Hydrogenophaga sp. SL48: one gene and its partner. The protein of the gene in region 2 interacts with the protein of the main gene of each other region in a pairwise test. Links are inferred from orthologs where the notes say so. Each region holds a gene or a part of one and is shown on either strand. Other genes may lie near its edges.

Region 1 (3,528 bases), 1.7 Mb from region 2 along the record:
ACTCGCAGTTCTTTCACCACGCCAGCGGTGCTGGACGGAATTTCCATCGAGGCCTTGTCGGACTCGACCGTGATCAGCGACTGTTCGGCCTTGACCGTGTCGCCCACCTTGACCAGCAGTTCAATGACCGCCACTTCGTCGAAGTCGCCGATGTCCGGGACCTTCACTTCTACCAGTGCCATGTTGTTGTCTCCGGAAATTTATGCGTACAAGGGATTGATCTTGTCGACCTTGATGCCGTACTTCTTGATCGCCTCGGCCACCTTGGCCAACGGCAGCTTGCCCTCGTCGGCCAGCGAACGCAGGGCGGCGATGACGATGTAGTGGCGGTTGATCTCGAAGTGCTCGCGCAGCTTGCTGCGGAAGTCGCTGCGGCCAAAGCCGTCGGTGCCCAGCACCTTGTACGAACGGCCCTTGGGCATGAACGGGCGGATCTGCTCGGCGTAGTTCTTCATGTAGTCGGTGGACGCGACCACAGGGCCGGCGTGCTTCTCCAGCTGCTGCGCCACAAAAGGCACTCGCTGCGGCTCGGTCGGGTGCAGCATGTTGAAGCGCTCGGCGTCCTGGCCGTCGCGGGTCAGCTCGTTGAAGCTCGGGCAGCTCCACACATCGGCCTGCACACCCCAGTCGGCGGCCAGCAGATCCTGGGCGGCGATGCTCTCGCGCAGGATGGTGCCGGAGCCCAGCAGTTGCACGCGCTGGTCGCCCTTGGCGCCCGGCTTGCACAGGTACATGCCCTTGATGATCTGCTCTTCGGTGCCGGCGGTCAGGCCCGGCATGGCGTAGTTTTCGTTCAGCAGGGTCAGGTAGAAATACACGTTGTCCTGCTTTTCCACCATGCGCTTCAGGCCATGGTGCAGGATCACGCCCACTTCGTGCGCGAAGGTCGGGTCGTAGCTGATGCAGTTCGGGATCGTGCCGGCCAGGATGTGGCTGTGGCCGTCTTCGTGCTGCAGGCCTTCGCCGTTGAGCGTGGTGCGGCCGCTGGTACCGCCGAGCAGGAAGCCTCGCGCCTGCATGTCGCCGGCCGCCCAGGCCAGGTCGCCGATGCGCTGGAAGCCGAACATCGAGTAGTACACGTAGAACGGCACCATGATGCGGTTGCTGGTGCTGTAGCTCGTGGCCGCCGCGATCCAGCTGGACATGCCGCCGGCCTCGTTGATGCCTTCCTGCAGGATCTGACCGGCCTTGTCTTCCTTGTAGTACATGACCTGGTCTTTGTCGACCGGGGTGTAGTTCTGGCCTGCCGGGTTGTAGATGCCGATCTGACGGAACAGGCCTTCCATGCCGAAGGTGCGGGCCTCGTCCACCAGGATGGGCACCACGCGCGGACCCAGGGCCTGGTCGCGGAGCAACTGCGTCAGGAAGCGCACATAGGCTTGCGTGGTCGAGATTTCACGGCCTTCGGCGGTGGGTTCCATCACGCTCTTGAAGGTGTCGAGCGAGGGCACGGTGAAGCTCTCGTCGGCCTTGGTGCGGCGGTGCGGCAGGTATCCCCCCAGCGCCTTGCGGCGGGCGTGCAGGTACTGCATCTCCGGCGTATCGTCGGCCGGCTTGTAGAACGGCAGCTTGGGCAGCTCGCTGTCGGGGATCGGCAGGTTGAAGCGGTCGCGGAAGATCTTGATGTCTTCGTCGGTCAGCTTCTTGGTCTGGTGCACGTTGTTCTTGCCTTCGCCCGACTTGCCCATGCCAAAACCCTTGACGGTCTTGATCAGCAGCACGGTCGGCTGGCCCTTGTGGTTCACCGCCTTGTGGTACGCGGCGTAGACCTTCTGCGGGTCGTGGCCACCGCGACGCAGGTTCCAGATGTCGTCGTCGCTCAGGTGCGCCACCATCTCCAGCGCCTTGGGGTCGCGGCCGAAGAAATGCTTGCGCACGTAGGCACCGTCATTGGCCTTGAACGCCTGGTAGTCGCCGTCCAGCGTGTCCATCATGATCTTGCGCAGGGCGCCGTCCTTGTCGCGCGCCAGCAGCGGGTCCCAATTGGAGCCCCAGAGCAGCTTGATCACGTTCCAGCCGGAGCCACGGAACTCGCCTTCGAGTTCCTGGATGATCTTGCCGTTGCCGCGCACCGGGCCGTCCAGGCGCTGCAGGTTGCAGTTCACCACAAAGATCAGGTTGTCGAGGTTTTCGCGCGCGGCCAGGCTGATGGCGCCCAGCGACTCGACCTCGTCCATTTCACCGTCGCCGCAGAACACCCAGACCTTGCGGTTCTCGGTGTTGGCGATGCCGCGGGCGTGCAGGTATTTCAGGAAGCGCGCCTGGTAGATCGCCATCAGCGGGCCCAGGCCCATCGAGACGGTGGGGAACTGCCAGAACTCGGGCATCAGCTTGGGGTGCGGGTAGCTGGAGAGGCCCTTGCCGTCCACTTCCTGACGGAAATGGAGCAGTTGCTCTTCGGTCAGGCGGCCTTCGAGGTAGGCGCGGGCGTACACGCCGGGCGACACGTGGCCCTGGATGTAGAGGCAGTCGCCACCGTGGTTCTCGCTCTCGGCGTGCCAGAAGTGGTTGAAGCCGGCGCCGAACATGTGGGCCAGCGAGGCAAAGGAGCCGATGTGACCGCCCAGGTCGCCACCGTCTTCGGGGTTGTGGCGGTTGGCCTTGACCACCATCGCCATGGCGTTCCAGCGCATGTAGGCCCGCAGCCGTTCTTCGATCTCGATGTTGCCTGGGCAACGGGCTTCCTGGTCGGCCTCGATGCTGTTGACGTAGCCGGTGTTGGCCGAGAACGGCAGGTCGATGCTGTTCTGGCGGGCTTCTTCGAGCAACTGTTCCAGCAGGAAGTGCGCGCGCTCCGGCCCCTCCCGCTCGATCACGGCGGCCAGCGCCTCCATCCATTCGCGGGTTTCCTGGGAATCGGCATCCCCCACACCACGGCCATTGAGAGCGTCGGACGCTGACATGCTTGTCTCCTGTTGGTTTGAAATTGAGCTTACGGCGGGCTTCCCGCAGTGTCACGGATTTTTCCACAAAACAGCGGCAATTTCAATATGTGCTTTTATATTTCATTATGCGGAATACTGCAGATATCAAATTTATAGCAGCCTGTGGCTTTTATCCTCTTGCAGGCAGGTGCCCACACGTAAACTCGGCGCATGAAATCTGCCCCCGAAAAACCAGTCACCCCGGTGGGGAACAGCACCCCGCTGGGCTGGTGGAACCGCTGGTGGCGCAGGCTGCCGCCCTCGCGCCAGGACCGCTTTGCGACGCTGGCGCCGTTGCTCTCGGTGCTGCTCTTTCTCTCGGCCATCGCCGTGGCGATCACCTACCTGCGCTATGAAGAGCTGGAGCGCGAACAGGAAGCGGTGACCCGCGACGTCGAGTACGCACAGCAGCGCCTGAGGCTGCGGCTGCTGGAACGCCAGGAGCAGCTGATGCGTCTCGCCCGCGAGGTGGACAACAAGGAAATCAGCGCCGAAGAATTCGAGTTCCAGGCCGAGACCCTGATCAGCCAGTTTCCGGAACTTCAGGCCATCAGCTGGGTGGACGCACGGCGCACCGTGGCCGCCAGCTACACCTCCCCCAGCG
Region 2 (3,548 bases):
AACCAGCCGCGCGACGAGCCCATCTGCTCGGCAAACCAGCCCAGACCCAGCGCCAGCAGGGCCAAAGCACTCGCCGACCGGAAGCCGAGCAGCGCCCGCGCCGACCAGGCGCAGGCCCAGAACATGACCACAGAGGCACCGGCCAGCGCCAGCGTGAGCGGCGGGTCGCGCCACGCGGTGGCCAACAGGTAAGCGACGGACAACAGGCCCGCCGACCACACAACAAACGAACGCGAACGCACAAGGGCCACAGGCACCTCACAGATTGATGTTGATCACAAACCCCCTGACCTCTCGGCCTGCAACCGGGCAGTGGAGCCCGACCCAAGGACCGAACCGATTGTCACCGTTTGTCAAAAATCGACACACAGCGCGCCGGTGTACAGCCGATTTGCCGCACAGGCATGGACGGGTTTTCCCGAAATAGACCGGCCAATACCCACATCCGTCCCCGACTGGAGGGGAAAAAGAAGCCCCTGCGTCTTGAAAACGACACAGGTCGCCCTTATCATTAGCACTCGCTGACGTTGAGTGCTAACACCTTGACGCCAAGTCGATCAGCGGCCCCACCCGTCCCGGGATGGCTGAAACCGTCTGACCCAATCCCTTCCTCGTTCAATTTCAGGAGATGCAATGAACCTTCGTCCTCTCGCCGATCGCGTGATCGTCAAACGTATCGACAGCGAAACCAAGACCGCTTCCGGCATCGTCATCCCCGACGCCGCCGCTGAAAAACCCGACCAGGGCGAAATCCTGGCCGTCGGTCCCGGCAAGAAAAACGACAAAGGCGAACTGTCGGCCATGAACGTCAAGGTCGGTGACCGCGTTCTGTTTGGCAAGTACAGCGGCCAGACCGTCAAGGTCGACGGCAATGAACTGCTGGTCATGAAGGAAGACGACCTGTTCGCGGTCGTCGAGAAGTAAATCTTCCGTCCCTCATCCCAAACCAATACTGAAGGAACCTGAAAAATGGCAGCAAAAGACGTGATTTTCGGCGGCGAAGCCCGCGCCCGTATGGTTGAAGGCGTGAACATTCTCGCCAACGCCGTGAAAGTGACCCTGGGCCCGAAAGGCCGCAACGTGGTGCTCGAGCGCTCGTTCGGCGCCCCCACCGTGACCAAGGACGGTGTGTCCGTGGCCAAGGAAATCGAACTCAAGGACAAGCTCCAGAACATGGGCGCCCAGATGGTCAAGGAAGTCGCTTCCAAGACCTCCGACAACGCCGGTGACGGCACCACCACCGCCACCGTGCTGGCCCAGGCCATCGTGCGCGAAGGCATGAAGTACGTGGCCGCCGGCATGAACCCGATGGACCTCAAGCGCGGCATCGACAAGGCTGTGGAAGCCCTGATCGCCGAGCTGAAGAAGGCCTCCAAGGCCACCACGACCAGCAAGGAAATCGCCCAGGTCGGCTCCATCTCCGCCAACTCCGACTCCAGCATCGGCGACATCATCGCCAATGCCATGGACAAAGTGGGCAAAGAAGGCGTGATCACCGTGGAAGACGGCAAGTCACTGCAGAACGAACTCGACGTCGTCGAAGGCATGCAGTTCGACCGCGGCTACCTGTCGCCCTACTTCATCAACAACCCGGAAAAGCAAGCCGCCTTGCTGGACAACCCCTTCGTGCTGCTGTACGACAAGAAGGTGTCCAACATCCGTGACCTGCTGCCCACGCTGGAGCAGGTCGCCAAGGCCGGCCGTCCGCTGCTGATCATTGCCGAAGACGTCGAAGGCGAAGCCCTGGCGACGCTGGTGGTCAACACCATCCGCGGCATCCTGAAGGTCGTGGCTGTCAAGGCCCCTGGCTTCGGCGACCGCCGCAAGGCCATGCTGGAAGACATCGCCATCCTGACCGGCGGCAAAGTGATCGCCGAAGAAGTCGGCATGACGCTGGAAAAAGTGACCCTGGCCGATCTGGGCCAGGCCAAGCGCATCGAAGTGGGCAAGGAAAACACCACCATCATCGACGGCGCCGGCGCTGCCGCTGACATCGAAGCCCGCGTCAAGCAAGTGCGCGTGCAGATCGAAGAAGCCACCAGCGACTACGACCGCGAGAAGCTGCAAGAGCGCGTGGCCAAGCTGGCCGGCGGTGTGGCCGTGATCAAGGTCGGCGCTGCCACCGAAGTCGAGATGAAGGAAAAGAAGGCCCGCGTGGAAGACGCCCTGCACGCCACGCGCGCTGCGGTGGAAGAAGGCATCGTCGCCGGTGGTGGCGTGGCCCTGCTGCGCGCCCGTCAGGCCGCTGGTGTCATCAAGGGTGACAACGCCGACCAGGACGCCGGCATCAAGCTGGTGTTGAAAGCGATTGAAGCGCCCCTGCGCGAAATCGTGGCCAACGCCGGTGGCGAACCGAGCGTGGTGGTCAACGCCATCCTGGCCGGCAAGGGCAACTACGGCTTCAACGCCGCCAACGACACCTACGGCGACATGATCGAAATGGGCATTCTGGACCCGACGAAGGTGACCCGCACCGCGCTGCAGAACGCCGCTTCGGTGTCCAGCCTGATGCTGACGACCGAGTGCATGGTTGCTGAATCCCCGAAGGATGACGCACCTGCCGGCGGCATGGGTGGCGGCATGGGTGGGATGGGCGACATGGGCGGCATGGGCATGTAAGTGCTCCTTGCCTGAGACGCCATGCCGGCGTTGCAAGGGCTTGCCGTGGCGCTGCCACTGTCTACGCCCTTGCGCCTTGGCCTGGCGCCTCATGCTGCGTCGGAATGCATCACTGCACGCTGACCAACCTCCAAGAAAAAGCCCCGCGAAGCGATTCGCGGGGTTTTTTTCTGGGTGGTTGTCTTCTGGCCTGTGGTTCGCCAGACGGGGGTTCAGAGGCGCGTGGGAGGACCCGCGAGCGAGTCGCGCTCGGCCAGCGGGCGGAACAGGCGCCACCAGGCCAGACTGACGCCGATGGTGCCCAGCCCGCCCAGCACCACCGAGCCCACCGGCCCGAACGCCGCGGCGGTCACGCCCGACTCGAACTCGCCGAGCTGGTTGCTGGCGCCGATGAAGAGCGTGTTGACCGCCGCCACGCGGCCCCGCATGGCGTCCGGCGTTTCCAGCTGCATCAGGGTCTGGCGGATCACTACGCTGACCATGTCGGCCGCGCCGGACACGGCCAGCGCCAGCAGCGACAGCCAGAACGAGGTGGACAGGCCGAACACCACCATGCACAGCCCGAACACGGCCACCGCCACCAGCAGCTTGCGCCCGACGCGCCGCTCCAGCGCCCAGTGCGACAGCACCAGCCCCGCCGCCAGCGCACCGACCGCTGGCGCCGAACGCAACACACCCAGCCCTTCGGGTCCGACGTGCAGGATCTCCTTGGCAAAGATCGGCAGCAATGCGGTGGCGCCGCCCAGCAGCACCGCGAACAGGTCCAGCGACACCGCACCCAGCAGCACCGGATGTCCCCACACGTAGCGCACACCGGCCAGCAGCGTCGACGCGCTGACCGGCTCGCGCGCCACCGGCTGGCGCTCGTAGCGCACCCACAGGCAGGCCAGCGCCGCACCGAGGAACAACAGCGTGCAGACGATGTAGAC

Evidence for each region. The genes of interacting proteins can lie anywhere in the genome.
Region 1: the proteins of groL (region 2) and aceE interact in binary tests that used the Escherichia coli proteins (3 or more experiments, as listed by UniProt). The link is inferred for Hydrogenophaga sp. SL48 from one-to-one orthologs.

The regions. Positions count from the first base shown.
Region 1 is NZ_CP063400.1:2,024,731-2,028,258, forward strand. What follows is about bases 1-3,231. They hold aceE (pyruvate dehydrogenase (acetyl-transferring), homodimeric type), read right to left. Parts: upstream 2,904-3,231; coding sequence 201-2,903; downstream 1-200. Other genes in these bases: aceF (dihydrolipoyllysine-residue acetyltransferase), read right to left, coding at 1-182; IM738_RS09620 (PAS domain-containing sensor histidine kinase), read left to right, coding at 3,096-3,231. Also shown: more of IM738_RS09620, read left to right, coding at 3,232-3,528. UniProt on the Escherichia coli protein: Component of the pyruvate dehydrogenase (PDH) complex, that catalyzes the overall conversion of pyruvate to acetyl-CoA and CO(2).
Region 2 is NZ_CP063400.1:274,810-278,357, reverse strand. Bases 342-3,294 are described here. They hold groL (chaperonin GroEL), read left to right. Parts: upstream 342-969; coding sequence 970-2,619; downstream 2,620-3,294. Other genes in these bases: IM738_RS01265 (MFS transporter), read right to left, coding at 2,832-3,294; IM738_RS01275 (co-chaperone GroES), read left to right, coding at 634-924. In the rest of the region: IM738_RS01280 (carotenoid biosynthesis protein), read right to left, coding at 1-257; more of IM738_RS01265, read right to left, coding at 3,295-3,548.